Regions from separate parts of the Weizmannia sp. FSL K6-0777 genome, predicted to be linked through region 1. Evidence: riboswitches for the same ligand, from Rfam matches in the RefSeq annotation. Region 1 holds a riboswitch; each other region holds the start of a gene.

Region 1 (4,214 bases):
TACAAACGGGCTTTTGGTAAAATTGTGGTTTGTAAGAGACAGTGTAACCTGAAAGCCTGCATTATATCTTGCAAATATAATTGGATAGGTGGTTATCAATAATGGAACAAACAAAGCCGTACAGAGTCTTATTGTATTACAAGTATGTTGAAATTGAAAATCCGGAAGCCTTTGCAGCCGAACATTTGCAGTTTTGCAAAGAGACCGGTTTAAAGGGGCGTATCCTCGTTGCCAAAGAAGGGATCAACGGCACCGTTTCCGGAACGGTTGAACAAACAACCAAATATAAAGAAAAGATGCACGCCGATCCCCGGTTCCGGGACATGGTCTTTAAAGAAGATGAAGCAGATGGCCATGCGTTTAAAAAAATGCACGTCCGCCCGCGTAAGGAACTGGTTACGCTGCGGCTTGAAAAAGATATCAATCCGAATGAAAAAACGGGAAAATATTTATCCCCGAAAGAATTTCGCGAGGCGCTGCTGGCTGAAGATACCGTTGTACTGGATGCGCGCAATGATTATGAGTATGATCTCGGCCATTTCCGCGGAGCATTGCGCCCGGATATCCGCGCTTTCCGCGAACTGCCGGGATGGGTGCGCGAACATAAAGATCAATTAAAAGGCAAAAGAATTGTGACGTATTGCACAGGCGGCATCCGCTGTGAAAAATTTTCGGGCTGGCTTTTGGAAGAAGGGTTTGAAGATGTCGGCCAACTGCACGGCGGGATTGTAACATACGGAAAGGATCCGGAAGTGCAGGGCGAGCTGTGGGACGGCAAACTGTATGTATTCGACGAACGGATTTCCGTTCCGGTCAATCGAAAAGAACATGTCGTTGTCGGCCGGGATTATTTTACGGGGGAACCGTGCGAACGTTATGTCAACTGCGCCAACCCGGCCTGCAACAAGCAAATTTTATGCTCGGAAGAAAATGAACATAAATATATGCGGAGCTGCTCGCATGAATGCCGTACCGTACCAAATAACTTATATGTAAAAGAACACGGCCTTACACCGGAAGAAGTGGCTGAACGGCTGCGCCGGATCGAAGAAGAAGACGCGGCGTTAAACCGGTAACCGGTGCGGCTTTTAACCTTACGATCCGAAAAGCGGATGGTGAAAAAGGGCATGGAAACCGTGCTCGCTCCCTGCCGGAACGATTCCTTGCTTCGGAAACGGCATTTTCTTGAAAGAAACAAGGCCTAAAGAGCGGAATGTGAAAAAGAGAAGAAAAACCGGGAACTGCTGCAAACATCCCAGCTCGGGGGCAGGGTTAACAAGCGGTGCGTTCCGGAACAGAGAAAGGATTTGGTGCAACTGGGCCAAATCCTTTTTATCTGCCTGTTTTTTGTGTAAAATGGGGAAAAATGGGCATCTTTGCCGCTTCATACGCGGTATGGCAGAGGATGAAAATCAGCGGGCAATATTTTCAGGATAGAAAGAAAGGCGGGATTTGGATGTGCGGGAGGTACACGTTAACGGCATCTGTAAATGAATTGGAAGAAAGGTTCCATGCCAAAGCTTCTTTTTCAAGCAGTGAATATGCCAAAAGTTATAATGTCGCGCCTTCGCAAATGGTGGCTGCCGTGATCAGCGCCCATGGGCAGTACAGACTCGGTTTTTTAAAATGGGGCTTGATTCCTTCCTGGGCAAAAGATCCGAAAATCGGGCATAAGATGATCAATGCCAGAAGCGAAACCGTATTTCAGAAACCGGGTTTCCGGGAGGCAGTGAAAAGGCGGCGCTGCCTCATTCCGGCCGATTCTTTTTTTGAGTGGAACCGAAAAGACGGCACCCGGGCGCCGATGCGGATCAGGCTTAAGAACAGGGGCATTTTTGCGATGGCCGGGCTTTGGGAAAAATGGATGGACCAGGAAGGGAATCCGGTCTTTACTTGCACGATTTTAACGACAAAGGCGAACAGGATGATGGCAAAAATTCACGACCGGATGCCGGTGATTTTACGCAGGGAAGATGAAGAAAAATGGCTGGACACATCGGTCACTGAGGCGGGCCGGCTGTTGCCACTCCTTTCGCAGTATGATGCAGACCTAATGGAAATGTATGCCGTATCTGAACGCGTCAATTCGCCGAAAAACAATTTTCCGGAGCTGTTATTGCCAAAAGATTAAATTTTTTGTTGAAATGTTGTGGCAAAAAGTTTATCATAAAGGTGACAATTTCATGAACGTAACCACAGGGGGAGCGTTAAGCTGAGAGTGAACGCCATGTTCTGACCCTTTGAACCTGTCCGGTTAATGCCGGCGTAGGGATGTGGAATTTCTTTTGTCCTCCCATGGTTCGTTATGTTCATGCATACCAAAAGGGGGATTTTTTTATGGGCAAATTAAGTTTACAGGCTATGATTGAAGCGGCTATTTTTGCGGCGTTCGCGCTCGTGTTGGACTTATTGCCGTCCATTAAGGTGACGTCCGCGATTTCTCTGTCGTTTGCCATGCTGCCGATTTTTGTGGTCGCTTTTCGCTGGGGATTTAAAGCAAGTGTTGCTTCCGGATTTATTTGGAGCCTGCTGCAGATCGTCACCGGTGATGCTAATGATATTCTTAACCCGCTTCAGGGCATCATGGAATATCCGGTCGCTTTTTCGTTCATCGGGTTTGCCGGGCTTTTCCGGCCGCTTGTCGAAAGAAGCTGTCGTCACTATAAAAAGGGCACGATGACTTTTTGGATATGCCTTTCCGTTCTTACCGGAAGTTTTGCCCGCTATTTCTGGCATTTCGTAGCCGGCGTGATTTTTTGGGGTTCCTATGCGCCTAAAGGACAGTCGGCGTTTCTCTATTCTCTCATCATGAATGGCGGCACGATGATTGGGAATGCGATTTTATGCGCAGCTGTTGCGGCGATTCTCTTGAATGCCGCCCCGCAGCTGCTGACAAAATACCGCAATCCGCACAGGCATGCGGCATAAAAGCAACTTGAAAACGGCAAGGCCAACTGCGCCTTGCCGTTTTCGCTGAAGGAAAGAGGCTTCATGGTAACAGGCGCCTTGTAAAGCCGGCAGTCCGGTTTTTACTGCTTTTTCGGTTGATGATAGGAGGCTACGGGTAATGCTTTCGAGAAACGGGAAAAGATAAATAGAAGGAAAATGAAAGAAAGGGGATTTTATGGACAAAGACATTCATCACCCGTTTGGCCACCGGGTCATCCCGATGGCTTCGATTGAAAGCGGAACAGGCAGAGAATTGCTGCCGGATCTCTATTGCCTTACCATCCAAATTGTCAATGTGTGCCTGATCGGCAGGGCCGGAACCGATGCATTTGTTCTCGTGGATGCCGGCATGCCGGGTTCTGCCGAAGCGATATTTTCAGCCGTGCGGGCACGCTTCGGGGAAAAGGCAAAACCAAAAGCGGTTTTACTGACGCACGGCCATTTTGACCATGTCGGAGCGATTGCGCCATTATTGGAAAAGTGGGACGTGCCGGTTTTTGCACATCGATTGGAGTTGCCCTATTTAACCGGGCGTGAAACGTATCCGGATCCCGATCCGTCCGTTGAAGGCGGCCTGCTGGCGAAGATTTCCATGATTTATCCGAATGAACCGGTTGATCTTGGCCATGCTGTCCAGCCCCTTCCCGAAGACGGGACGGTCCCATTTTTGCCGGGCTGGAAATGGATCCATACGCCCGGCCATTCGAGAGGGCATGTGTCGTTCTTCAGGGAAGCAGACAGCGTGTTGATCACGGGGGACGCATTTATCACCGTCAGGCAGGATGAATTTTGGAAAGTGCTGGTGCAAAGGCAGGAAGTAAACGGGCCGCCGCGCTATTTTACAAATGACTGGAAAGCGGCCAAACGCTCAGTTGAAAAATTAGCTGCCTTAAAGCCGGAAACTGCTGTTTGCGGCCACGGGATCCCGATGTCTGGCTCCGGCTTGCGGAAAGGGCTTGAGGCCCTTGTATCCGGATTTGATGAAATCGCGCTCCCGGATCACGGGAAATACGTAGATGGCACACAATAGGCGGTTTGTTCATTGCTTCCTTCCCCGCAAAGGTTTACAATAATTTGTAAATGGATGGATATAAAGGGGCGAGAAAATTGGAAGTCAAAGATTTTATGATCCGGGATGTTATTACGGTAAAAAAAGAGACAACGATCCGGGAACTGTTAAAGGTGCTTGCCCACCACCGGATCGGCGGCGTACCGGTCGTGGACGCGGAAGGAAAGCTGCTCGGTATGATCAGCGACGGGGATGT
Region 2 (4,214 bases), 120 kb from region 1:
GTTTGCGATCAGATACTTTTTTTATTGGAGGAGATTCCCATGAGAGAAACGGATAAAATTTTTCATTTGGCGATTCCGTGCAAAGATCTTGATGAAACAGCCGATTTCTATCAAAAATTAGGCTGCAAGGTGGCGCGCCGATATGATGACCGGGTCACTTTCAATTTTTTCGGGGACCAGGTTGTCTGCCATCTAAGCCCTGAAAAAATTGACCTCAATCCGAAAATGTATCCCCGTCATTTCGGCATTACTTTTTTGGATAAAGCAGCATTTGAGGAAACCCTTCAATCTGCAAGGAAAAACCATTTACCATTTTTCCAGGAGAAAATGGTCCGATTTGGGGGCAGGCAAGAGGAACATTGGACATTTTTCCTCCAAGACCCCTCTAACAACTTGCTCGAATTTAAATATTACCATGATGAAAGCATGGTATATTAACCAGTCCCATTCATTGCTCAAGGCCGGGCCATGCGCCTGCTTTTTCTAGACAGCGACCCCATTTTGTCGGCTTGCAGGCATGCTCTGGGTGTAGCGGTTTCTACTCCTAATCTGCCTCAGCAAAAGGCGGCTGATGTTTTACGCCGGGTTCTTCACGAAGTTGCAGTGAGCCTTCCTTCTGCTTCACATCAAAAAATTACAAGCAAACCATGCAAAAAACCGCAGACCATACAGCTGCGGTTTTTTTCGAATTCTTACAGGAAGGAGCGGTGCTTGAAATTCGGGGATAGGTCCGGAAGTTGTTAACAAACGCCAAAATTTATCGCTCCTTCATCGGTTTCGAATTCAAACGCTACCGGAAGTAAATGTTGTCTTCACTTCCGGTCATTTTGGTTTCTTATTGATTTTCTATGTTGACAAAAGCCTTTTCGGGATTGACATGTGTTTTTGTGATTTTTGCCTGGTACAGCCAATCCGAAACGTCTTGCCATTTTTTTGGGTCCTGATCGGCAATAGTTTTATTTTTCTCGTCCATCTTCGGCAGTAAAATGTGCAGGCTCTTCGTTTCCACATTTTTATCCAGCGGTGAAGAGGCATCTTCATGTTTTAACAAAATGGCAAGTGCCTTTTCCGGATGTTTTTTGACATATTGCTGGCCTTTTTCGGCGGCAGCAAGAAATTTTTTAAAAATGTCTGGCTGCTGTTTCAGCTTATTTTCGTTTGCGATAAAAACGAGTTCTTCATAATCCGGAACGCCGTATTTTGCCGGATTGAACGCTCTAACGGGTACGCCCTCCTTTTCCAGCAGCAGCTGTTCATGATTGACAAAACCGCCGACGATCGCATCAGTTTTATGGGCTGTCAGAGCAGGGATTAAATCATAGCCAACATCCACTGTTTTCACCTTGTCCGGATCGCCCCCGTCTGCTTTGACCATTGTCCGCACGGCTGCTTCTTCCAGCGGAATGGAAGAGTAGCCGACCGTTTTGCCCGCCAGGTCTTTCGGTGAGCGGATGCCGCTTGAAGCCGGCACCATCACACGGTTCAGCGTATGGCGGACGACGGTGCCAAAAGATTGGACCGGAATATTCTCATCGCGTGCGATTAACACTTGGGGTTGATAACTTAATGCAATATCAATTCGATTCGCAGCCGCAAGTTTTAACGGGTCATTTGTGTCAGAAGGCATTTTGATGCTGACATCAAGGCCCTGCGCTTTAAAATAGCCTTTTTCCTGGGCTACATAAAGAAAAGAATGAACCGCATTTGGATACCAATCCAGCATGATCGTTACTTTTTGCGCATGTTTCGTTGCTTGCTGCAAATGATTGCTGCAGGCACCTAGGAAACATGCGAGCACAGCGGCCATTATCCATCGTTTTTTCATTGAAAATCCCCCTAAATTTTTGTTCTGTTTTTCAATAAGCCTTTTTCCATCCCATAAATAAGCAAAAATAATCCCATGCCGAACGCAGCCAAAAGAAAAACGGCCGAAAAAACTGCGTCCGACTGCAAATATCCGGACATTCGCTTGCTAAAAAATCCAAGCCCCGCAGTTGCGCCAAGCCACTCCCCGATCGCTGCCCCGCTGACACAATATACAACCGATAATTTCAAGCCGGATAAAAATTGAGGAAGAGCCATTGGGACAGAAAGTTTTCGAAAAATATCCCAGCGGCTGGCGCCCATTGTCCGAAACAAATTCAAATAGGCGGAATCAACGGTTTTTAATCCGTCAAAAGTGCTGATTACAATCGGAAAGATAGCCGTTAACACAATGATCGCTACCTTGCTCCAAACTGAATAACCGAACCACATCATAAAAACAGGTGATACGGCGACAAGCGGGATCGTTTGCGAAATAACAAGAAACGGATAAAAGATTTTTTCAGCCATTTTGGAAACATACATGAGGACACCGATCATCACTCCACCCGTAACGGATAAAAGAAAACCGATGCCGACTTCCTCCACTGTCGCTGGCAAATGCACATTTATTAATTGCCTGTGATTTTCTATGAAAGATGCATAGATTTGGGTAGGGGACGGCAAAATGAAAGACGGGATCATCCCTTTCTGTATGACCCACTGCCAGCCGGCTATCAAGACCAGCATCGTAACGCAAAAAAGTCCGTAATCCCCCAGCCATTTTCGCCACTTCATTTAGGAAACCTCCTTTCATCCAAACTTCCAATATGTACAAGCTGCAAACCGTTCCAAAGCCCGTTCAACCATTTGAATTTTTTCCTGCTATAGCAATCTTCCACCTACTTTTTGTTTTTATTTCTTCCTGCCCGTCGTCATTGACGGGGTTTTTCCGGTTACCGCCCTAAAAGCAGCTATTTTCCCTCCCTTCCAACAGAAAAAAGCCAGGCCTGTAAAAGACCTGACTTTAATAAGCAAGAAAATTTTCACAAATCCCTACTTTCCTACGCCGGCATGATCCGGATCAGGTCCAAAGGGTTGAAAAACCAACTGTTTTTCTCTCAGCCCGCCAATCCGGGCACCCCTAGTAGTCTGAAATATTTACTTTTTTCCATTATAGGCTTTCTATTTGCTTGTGTAAAGTGGTGCAGGCTTTTTTCTATGGTGATTGGTTCAATTATTTAGCTCCAAGTCAGGGCTCCTGTTTTTCCAAAAATCCCGAAAAAAACCGCAAAAATTTTCAATCATGATGATACTCACGAACCGTCATCGTAAACTGAATAGACAGCCATTCAGATATGTTATTTTGCTTAACCATTATTTATATGGCAACGGCTGCGGTTGTAAGTGCTTACGGAAACAACCACATCGCCCCCTCTTCTCGTGCTTGTAAACTCACAAAAAGCACCCAATTTTATGAAAAATTTTAAAATCTTCTTGTTAAATGACATTCATGTCGCTTATAATAATAAAAACGACACAAATGTCATTTAAGGAGGAGCATAAATGAAAAATCCGCTTTTTAAAAATCATTCCTTTCTGTTCTTAATCAGTGCGCAAACCGTTTCAAATCTTGGGGACTGGCTGCATCTTGTTGCATTGTTTGCATTAGTGGCATTTAAGTGGCACGCTGACCCGATTGCAATGGCAGGCATTACATTATGCATGGTGCTGCCGTCAATTTTATTTGGATCCCCTGCCGGCTGGCTGGCAGACCGGTTTAACCGTAAAGTGCTGATGAGCTTCTCGGATTTCGCCCGCTGCGGTTGTGTGCTCGGGATTGCTTTTTCCGTTTCGCTTTGGCAAGTTTATATCTTTCTATTTTTTTTGGGCTTTTTCTCAGCCGTCTTTACCCCTGCAGAAAGCGGCCTGCTCCGCCAAGTTGTTGGTGAAAACCAAATACAGGCGGCAATCGGTACAAGCGAGATGATCAATAACAGCGCCAAAATCATCGGGCCAGTAGCAGGCGGCGCATTGATCAGCCTGACCGGAATCAAAGGCGCTTTTTATCTTGATGCCATTTCTTTCTCTCCGCTATTCTGCTGTTTGGAATCAAAGCGCCGACATTACAGAGCCCGGTAAAAAGTGATCTAGAACATCGGGAAAAGGGCGCGCTAACTGAAGGATTTCGCTTTCTCTCCGGTTTTCCCGTGTTAAAAATGGGTCTGATCGTTTTTTTTACCATGATACTGGCCTTGCAAATTTCTGATTCCCAGGCCATGTTATTAATAAGGGATATCAAGAACGCAACGGTCCATTTTGCGAGCTGGTGTATTGCGGCAAGCGGTTTTGGCATGCTTACTGCTTCCGTGCTGTTTACGAAAATAAAGTTAGGGGAGAAATTAATCACT
Region 3 (4,214 bases), 820 kb from region 1:
AGTTTAACAGGATTAAAGCCGACAAGGGGAAGGACACCGGTCGGGCCGGGCCGTGGACGGCAATGGCAAGGGGCGGCTATTGACTTTGTGCTGGCAAAAACAGTCAGAGACAGTGCAGCGCTCCTCGATGTGCTACAAACGGTAGAGCCCGCCGCTGCTTTTCAAACGCCGCTTTTTCCGGGATATGTAAAGGAACTAGAGCGGAGTGGAACGAAAAAATACCGGATCGCGTTTTCGGTTGAATCGCCGGTCGGGACGCCTGTCAGCCGCGATGCAAAACAGGCTGTCTATAAAACGGCAAAATGGCTGGAGCAGGAGGGCCATCTTGTGGAAGAAGCCAAAAACGGTGTTGACGGCAGGCGGCTGATGGAAAACTATTATTTAATGAACTGCGGGGAAATGGCGGCGGAACTTTCGGATTTGGAAAGCGCACTTAGACGCCCGCTTACGGAAAAAGATATGGAGCCGGTTTCGTGGGTCTTGTATGCTGCCGGGAAAAATGTCACGGCGGCGGAATACGCAAAGAGCCTTGCGGAGTGGGATAAAGCCGCAGCACAAATGGCTGCTTTCCATGAGACTTATGACCTGTATATCACGCCTTCAACCGCGTTTCCGGCACCGAAAATCGGGGAACTTACCCAAACCGGGAAAGAGCGGGATCGCTTGTTTGGCGTTACCGGACTTCCGAAAGAAAAGCAGCAGGCACTTGTCTATGATATGTTTGAACCGAGCTTAACGTTTTCCCCGTTTACGCAGCTGGCCAATTTAACCGGGCAGCCGGCGATCAGCCTGCCGGTTCATGTAACAGCGGCCGGGCTTCCTTTAGGGGTACAGCTGGTTGCGCCGAAAGGAAATGAACATTGGCTGCTGGATGTCGCTTATGCGCTCGAACAGTCGGAACTTTGGGTTGGCATGCAGGGAAACCCTTGCCTTTAAAGCATGAATAAGCGGCGTTACTTACGCACGGGTTGGAACTCTACGTTAAGGAAGGCCGCGAAAAATCCTCGCTACCTTAACGTAGAGTCACTCTACGTTAAGGAAGGAGACCAAAAATCCCCGCTATCTTAACGTAGGGCGTTCTATGTTAAGGAAGGGTGAAAAAAGCAGGATTTATCTTAACATAGAAAGGAAGCTCGACAAAAAGACATGCTTTCTTAATGTAGAGACGTCCTATGTTAAGGCTGCCCAAAAGTCCCGCTTCCTTAACGTAGAGGCGTTCTACGTTAAGGAAGCTCGAAAAAAATGCCCGCTTTCTTAATGTAGAGGCGTTCTATGTTGAGGAATGCCGGCAAAAAGTTCCGCTATCTTAACGTAGAACTCTCTATGTTAAGGAAGGTCGTCCAAAAGTCCCGCTTCCTTAACGTAGAGGCGTTCTACGTTAAGGAAGCTCGAAAAAAATGCCCGCTATCTTAACGTAGAGGCGTTCTATGTTAAGGAAGCCCGCCCAAAAGTCATGCTTTCTTAATGTAGAGACGTCCTATGTTAAGGAAGGCTGCCCAAAAGTTCCGCTATCTTAACATAGAGGCGCTCTATGTTAAGGAAGCCCGAAAAAAAGACATGCTATCTTAACGTAGAGGCGTTCTACGTTAAGGAAGTCCGAAAAAAAGACATGCTATCTTAACGTAGAGGCGTTCTATGTTAAGGAAGGCCGTCAAAAATCCCCGCTATCTTAACGCCCCAATCTTTACCAAGGCAGGCAAAGGCCGGCTTGCGCACCGCACCATCCTATTGAAAATTTTTTGCCAAAAAGGATGGCTTTCATGTTACAATAAAATTACAAGGAAAAAAAGCAGGGGAGCCGGTTTGGCTGAGAGGATGCCGCTTTGCATCGACCCTTCACCTGATCTGGATAATGCCAGCGTAGGGAGTCTCATATTGAAGCATGTTTCGGCATGTTTTGGATGGACAGGCTTTCTTGCGCATGCAATGAAAGCTTTTTTATTTGAAAAAAAGGAGGAGAATTTGATGGAAAAATCGAATCAAGTAACGGTTTCTTTTTCAGTTGTTCCGCATATTAAAAGTGATGACTTATACGGTGTCGTCGACCGCGCGATCGAAGTCGTCCAAAACGCCGGCGTACGTTATGAAGTCGGGGCAATGGAAACGACGATGGAAGGCGATCTTGACGAGCTGCTTGAGATCATCAAAAAAGCGCAGGATGCTTGCGTCCAAGCCGGTGCGATTGATGTCCTCACATCGATCAAAATCCATTACCGGCCAAGCACCGGGGTGACAATGGATGAAAAAATTGCAAAATATCGCGAACAAACGCCGCAGCCGGTTCGTTAACACGGCGCTCACGGCTGCCTGGCTCATTTTTTTGCTCTTCGTCTGGCAAGGGGTAACGGCCGGCTTTCATATCAGTGAATGGATGCTGCCAAAACCGACGGAAGTATGGCAGGAATTGAAAAGCCTGCAATGGATGGTTTGGCCCAATATTTGGCAAACTGCAAAAGAAGTATTGATCGGGTTAGCCTTTTCCATTGTGATTGGCGCAGCGATTGCCGTTTTTATGGATATGGTTCCCGTTTTCCGGATGCTGGTCCGGCCGCTTTTGGTCGTTTCGCAAACGATTCCGATTGTGGCAATTGCGCCGCTTTTAATCGTCTGGTTCGGATTCGGGCTCCAGTCCAAAATCATTGTGGTCATTTTAATCTGCTTTTTCCCGCTGGCATTGAGCATCCTGGAAGGGTTTCAAACGGTGGATGATGACCTGGTGAAACTGTTAAAGACCATGCATGCTTCAAAATGGCAGCTATACCGGAAAGTCAAATTTCCGGCTGTGCTCCCTTACTTTTTTTCCGGTTTAAAAATTGCCGTTACATATAGTGTGATGGGCGCTATTATCGGTGAGTGGCTCGGCGCAAGCGAAGGGCTCGGCGTCATGCTGACAAGGGCGACGAAATCTTTTATGACGGCCCGCCTGTTTGCCATCTCTGCTGTCATCATTGGGCTCACATTTCTTTTATACGGCGCTGTTGAATGTTTGCAAAGGCTATCCGCACCATGGGTATACCGAAAGGAAGATCATCAATGAGGAAAATGTTAATCATCTTGCAGGCGGCCATGTTGCTGCTTGCTGCTGGATGCACCAGCAGCGGGCAGAAAGAAAACAGCAAAAAAGCGCTGCAAAAGGTGACGGTTGTGCTGGACTGGTTTCCGAACACCAATCATACCGGCCTGTATGTAGCTAAAACAAAACACTATTTTCAAAAGCAGGGCCTGGATGTGAAAATCATCCAGCCGGGGGACAATATTACGGCTGAACAAATGGTGGCTTCCGGGAAAGCGGATTTCGGGGTCAGCTATCAGGAAAATGTCACCACGGCAAGGACGGAAGGAATTCCGATTGTGTCCATTGCCGCGATTATCCAGCACAATACTTCTGGCTTTGCTTCTTTGAAAAAAGACAACATCACTTCTCCGAAAGACTTTGAAGGAAAACGTTACGGCGGCTGGGGTTCGCCGTCTGAAGAAGCCGTCATCAAAACGGTCATGGAAAAATATGGCGCCGACTACAGCAAAGTAAAAAATATTGTGCTCGGCCAGACGGATTTTTTCAAATCAATCGGGCGTGAAGCGGATTTTGAATGGATTTATTACGGCTGGGACGGCATCCAGGCAGAGCGGAGCGGGAAAAAACTGAATCTTATCATGGTCAAAGATCTCGACCCTGCGCTTGATTATTACAGCCCGGTCATCATTACAAGCGAAAAACTGGCCAAAGGGGATAAACCTCTTGTCAAATCTTTTATGAAGGCTACGGCTCAAGGCTATACATTTGCAATCAAGCACCCGGAACAGGCCGCCGATATCCTGATTAAGGACGTGCCGGATACAAATAAAGGGCTTGTCCGCGCCAGCCAGAAGTGGCTAAGCACGAAGTACCAGGACGATGCCGCGGAATGGGGGGTACAGAAGGAAGAAGTGTGGCGCCGTTATATGGACTTCCTTTATGACCATAAAGTCATTAAGAAAAAAATCAACATCAAGGCTGCCTACACAAACGAATTTCTTCCAAACCGGCCATGACGTATTTGCAATTGGAAGGTATTACGAAAACATTTGGCGGGAAAAAAGTGCTGGAAGGCATTTCCGCAACGATCCGGAAAGGTGAATTCTGTACTTTTATCGGGCCGAGCGGATGCGGAAAAAGCACGCTGTTAAATATCATTGCCGGGATTGAAAAGGCGAATGGCGGCAAAGTGCTGCTT
Region 4 (4,214 bases), 740 kb from region 1:
ATGTCACGCTTGAGTCGTGCCCACATTATTTTACAATCACAACAGCCCAATTTGCGGAAATCGGCCCGCTTGCAAAATGTTCCCCGCCTTTACGCAGCGAAGCGGAGCAGGAAAAACTTTGGGAAGGATTGAAACAAGGAAAAATCGATATGCTGACATCCGACCATTCCCCTTGCCCGCCTGTAATGAAGGACAGCGAAACCGGAAATATTTTTGAGGTATGGGGCGGCATAACCGGGTGCCAGAATAATGTCGATTTGATGTTCGATGAGGCTGTCAAAAAGCGCAATATTCCCATTACGCAATTTACGCGCATGATTGCAACCAACCCTGCCGAACGTTTTGGCTTAAAATCGAAAGGGGAAATTGCGCTCGCAAAAGATGCGGATCTCCTCTTTCTCGATCCCGACCGGCCATACACGGTAAGTGCGGAAGACCTCTATTACCGCCATAAGCACAGCCCGTATATCGGCAGAAAAATTGATTGCCGGGTTACGAAAACTTTTGTAAGAGGACAGCTCGTATTTGATCTGGATGGCGGTGGTATCAAGGGTGAGCCGGTTGGCAAATGGATCCGGCCAGCGAAGGTTTCAGACTATGCCGGAGTGCCGTCATAATGCCAACAGCATCAGGCTCTGCTTTCAAGAGCCTGATTTTGCTGGCATAAATTTTGGCCGGTTATCAATAGCTGGCATCCTGTATGCGTCGTGGCAATGCCCTCAATCCTCCGTGGCTTCGTTCAAATGTAAATGTAAGAGGAAGCTCGTATTCAATCTGGATAGCGGCTGTATACAGGCGAGCCGGTTGGCAAATGGATCCGGCCAGCGAAGGTTTCAGACTATGCCGGAGTGCCGTCATAATGCCAACAGCATCAGGCTCTGCTTTCAAGAGCCTGATTTTGCTGGCATAAATTTTGGCCGGTTATCAATAGCTGGCATCCTGTATGCGCCGTGGCAATGCCTTCATTCCTCCCCGGTGTTTCGCTCAAAACTTACGGTTGCTTACGGTATGATTGATCATTCTGTCCCACCCTTTATTTTTTTGTAAAACTTTTATCAAAACATAGCCAAAAATGGCCCCTGCAAAAGAGCTTAAAAAGAAGGCAGGGATAAATCCGAAAAGCGTTGACGCTTGGCCGAGTAAGAAAACAGCAATGGGATAACATGCCAAGGCACCGAGAATGCCTGTCCCCATGACCTCCCCAACAAAGGCAAAAATGAGCTTATTCGTCTTCGCGTACAGATAAGCTGCCAAAAACGCGCCGATCATGCTTCCCGGAAAGGCAAAAATACTCCCCGTCCCAAGCAAGTTACGTAAAAGCGAGGATATAAAAGCTTGCGCAACCGCATAACCGGGGCCGAGCAAAACAGCCGAGAGTATGTTGGCAAAATGCTGTACCGGAAAAATTTTTGCAAAACCAACCGGGATATAAATCAAACTGCTGGATGCAGTTGTGATAGCTGCAATAACTGCAGTTGCTGTTATTTTTTGTGTTTTTCTCATTAGAACCAACCTTCCCTCCTTTTTAGTTGCGAATGAAAATCAGACCGGCCAGTCTTGTTTTTTATCGTTCATATCCCAAAATAAATACTCATACTTTGAGGCTATTTGAAAATGGCGTTCTAAGACTGCCAGTTCCGTTTCTGATTTTCCGCTTGCCAGTTGGTCCATTAAGTCAATTAACCACTGCGTTCCGGAGCCGAACGTTTCTGAAGAATAGGTTTCGATCCATTTCTTGTAAGGATTGGCCTCCAATGTGTCTCGATGATTTACTTTTAGCAGTTTCCCAATTTCCCAATAATCCCAGGCACACGGCAACAAGCAGGCAACAAGTTCAGCCAAGCTTCCATTGGCGGCCACTTGCAGCATGTAACTCGTGTAAGCAAGGTTGACCGGCGTTGGTTGGGTTGCTTCTAAATCCGTCCGAGTAACGCCAAACTCGGCAGCGTATTGGCGGTGCAGTTCCATCTCAAAATGCAACGATTCATGGAGCACCGCAGCAAATCTCGTCATCATGTCAAGGTTACCCGCTTTCACAACACCCATGGCAAACAGTTTTGCGTACTCAACTAAATATACGTAATCCTGCTTTAAATAATAGATAAATTTATCTCTTTCTAAAGTTCCGTTCCCCAGTCCTACGACAAAAGGATGGTTATGGTTTTTCTCCCAAATCGGTTGGACATTTTGATAAAGTCTTTCTGTAAAAGATCGTTTCAACAATGATTCCTCCTTGTTTACCGGAAAGCCGAATGCGGTTTGCAGGCTGGTTTCACCCTTTGCCCCGAGCAATGGCAGGAGGAGCATCCTCAAAATAAAAAAACCGCCCTCCATCGGAAAGCGGGTGTATCAATTACAAATCATCAGGTGTAATTTCATCACCTACTTCCCTTCGCTAGTACGAACTAGATCAGGTTCAAAGGGTACTTCTCAGCCAACCCGGCGCCCCTAGTAGATTATTATGAATATTCATTTACATTACTCTTACCATATCATAGTATCGTATTTTGTGCAACAGGAGATTTATTGTCCGTCTTTTAAGTTTTTGTAAAATATGGAAACAGAGCCAAAGAATGTTGACTCAAATGCTGCCCGTACCACGCTTCAGTTCCCGAGATACGGTATTTTTATTACAGCCAACCATATCAGTGATTACTTGCATGGATTTCCTTCTGCACGAAGGGTGGCAATCTTCACCATAGATAAACCCCCGTATTGATTGCGTTTTTATCGCAAACGGTTTATCATGTTTTTTTTCATTTATTTAGCTTGTTGCATTTGATTATCCAACTAGCCTTTTGTAATTTTATCAAAAAAGCCTATATAATCTACTATTGCATTTTCAAAATAATCACCTAAATAAATATCGAAATGTCCACAGTCATACTCTTTTATCGTTGCTTTCTTGGAGCGTTTTGCACACTTTATGGTTGCCCAAGCAGGTGCTAATGTATCTTTCCGACAAACCGCATAAAATATCGGTATTTCTATATTTTTAGTATATCTACTAGGAGAATATTTAAAAAATTCCAAAACCGTTCTTGCAGGGGCTTTATTCACAAACTTTAAATTTTCAGGCATCAACTTAAAAACCTCTTTGTAATCAGGAACAGCCATCATCGCTACTTTCCCAGGCGCATCCACCAATTTAATCATGACCGGATGATACCCGGTAATAGAAGATAAAACGTCGGCTATGGCAAAGGGTAATATTTTTAGGGCAGATAGTGGTGAGACCGTTTTCATTGTAGCTAAATTGTTTGTATAGGGACACTGTGCCACGGTTGCAAGAATATCTACTCGATGAGCTGATAGGGTTATAACGTGTCCCCCACTAAACGAACTTCCAAACAGTAGTATTTTACTATCATCAATCCTATCATTCTTTTTGATGAAATCAATGGCAGAGTTCCAATCTGCAAGTTGTTCTTTTACATTTATCCGTTGTCTTTTATTTCCGTCACTTGCTCCATGGTTACGATAATCAAATAAAAAGCAGGCATACCCGGCAGCAGCAAACCTTTCAGCATATGCGTCCAACCGCATTTCACGCACTCCACCCAAGCCATGAGCCATTACAATGACCGGGCACCTTTTATCTACATTGGGTAAATATAGCCACGCGCTGCATCTTGTTCCATTTGAATAAAAGTCAATATCTTCTCGTCGAAATTGATTGTTCATTTTTCTCCCTTCTCCCGCTTCAGGCGAGTACAAAACATTGCACGAAATAGAATTGACATATACGTATAAAAATGGCTCCACAGTGAACTACTTCCACTTCGACGGGTCACTCGAAGTAGGGGCTTCTCGACTTATCGTTACTTTTACGAGCTAACGAAAGCTGACCAAGTGAACTCTCTTGTTCCAAGCGTTTATGTTTCATACTAACCCCAATAAGCGTATGCCTTCTTGTTTGATATTGATTACGAATTATCGACACGGTCTGCTCTATAACCCCACGAAGAACAACGATAGATAGAGGCGGTTCCTCAAAATAAAAAAACCGCCCTAATCGGAAAGCGGGTGTATAAATTACAAATCATCAGGTGTCATTTCATCACCTACTTTCCTTCGCTCGAACATACTAGATCAGGTTAGAAAGGTACTTCTCTCAGCCAACTCGGTGTATCTAACAGATTTTTGTGAATATTCATTTTCATTGACCTTACCTTATCATAGTCCAATATTTTGTGCAAGAAGATTTATTATCC

Evidence for each region. Region 1 has a riboswitch for thiamine pyrophosphate ahead of thiT (energy-coupled thiamine transporter ThiT). Riboswitches for the same ligand answer to the same signal wherever they lie in the genome.
Region 2: linked by a shared signal. The riboswitch ahead of NST70_RS07720 (ABC transporter permease) and the one ahead of thiT (energy-coupled thiamine transporter ThiT) in region 1 are both predicted to bind thiamine pyrophosphate.
Region 3: linked by a shared signal. The riboswitch ahead of NST70_RS03295 (MTH1187 family thiamine-binding protein) and the one ahead of thiT (energy-coupled thiamine transporter ThiT) in region 1 are both predicted to bind thiamine pyrophosphate.
Region 4: linked by a shared signal. The riboswitch ahead of tenA (thiaminase II) and the one ahead of thiT (energy-coupled thiamine transporter ThiT) in region 1 are both predicted to bind thiamine pyrophosphate.

Annotation. Positions count from the first base shown of each region.
Region 1 is NZ_CP151971.1:1,541,569-1,545,782, forward strand. Features, by position in the region: gene NST70_RS07125 (rhodanese-related sulfurtransferase) at 102-1,076, shown strand; gene NST70_RS07130 (SOS response-associated peptidase) at 1,457-2,131, shown strand; TPP riboswitch at 2,189-2,289, shown strand; gene thiT (energy-coupled thiamine transporter ThiT) at 2,338-2,928, shown strand; gene NST70_RS07140 (MBL fold metallo-hydrolase) at 3,125-3,979, shown strand; gene NST70_RS07145 (CBS domain-containing protein) at 4,057-4,214, shown strand, end outside.
Region 2 is NZ_CP151971.1:1,657,482-1,661,695, reverse strand. Features, by position in the region: gene NST70_RS07735 (phosphosulfolactate synthase) at 1-56, shown strand, start outside; gene NST70_RS07730 (VOC family protein) at 40-438, shown strand; gene NST70_RS07725 (ABC transporter substrate-binding protein) at 836-1,825, opposite strand; gene NST70_RS07720 (ABC transporter permease) at 1,837-2,601, opposite strand; TPP riboswitch at 2,848-2,959, opposite strand; partial or broken gene NST70_RS07715 (MFS transporter) at 3,370-4,214, shown strand, end outside.
Region 3 is NZ_CP151971.1:723,246-727,459, forward strand. Features, by position in the region: gene NST70_RS03290 (amidase) at 1-936, shown strand, start outside; TPP riboswitch at 1,782-1,884, shown strand; gene NST70_RS03295 (MTH1187 family thiamine-binding protein) at 1,966-2,289, shown strand; gene NST70_RS03300 (ABC transporter permease) at 2,240-3,037, shown strand; gene NST70_RS03305 (ABC transporter substrate-binding protein) at 3,034-4,032, shown strand; gene NST70_RS03310 (ABC transporter ATP-binding protein) at 4,029-4,214, shown strand, end outside.
Region 4 is NZ_CP151971.1:800,924-805,137, reverse strand. Features, by position in the region: gene allB (allantoinase AllB) at 1-617, shown strand, start outside; gene thiW (energy coupling factor transporter S component ThiW) at 985-1,503, opposite strand; gene tenA (thiaminase II) at 1,543-2,334, opposite strand; TPP riboswitch at 2,371-2,460, opposite strand; gene NST70_RS03600 (alpha/beta hydrolase) at 2,791-3,684, opposite strand.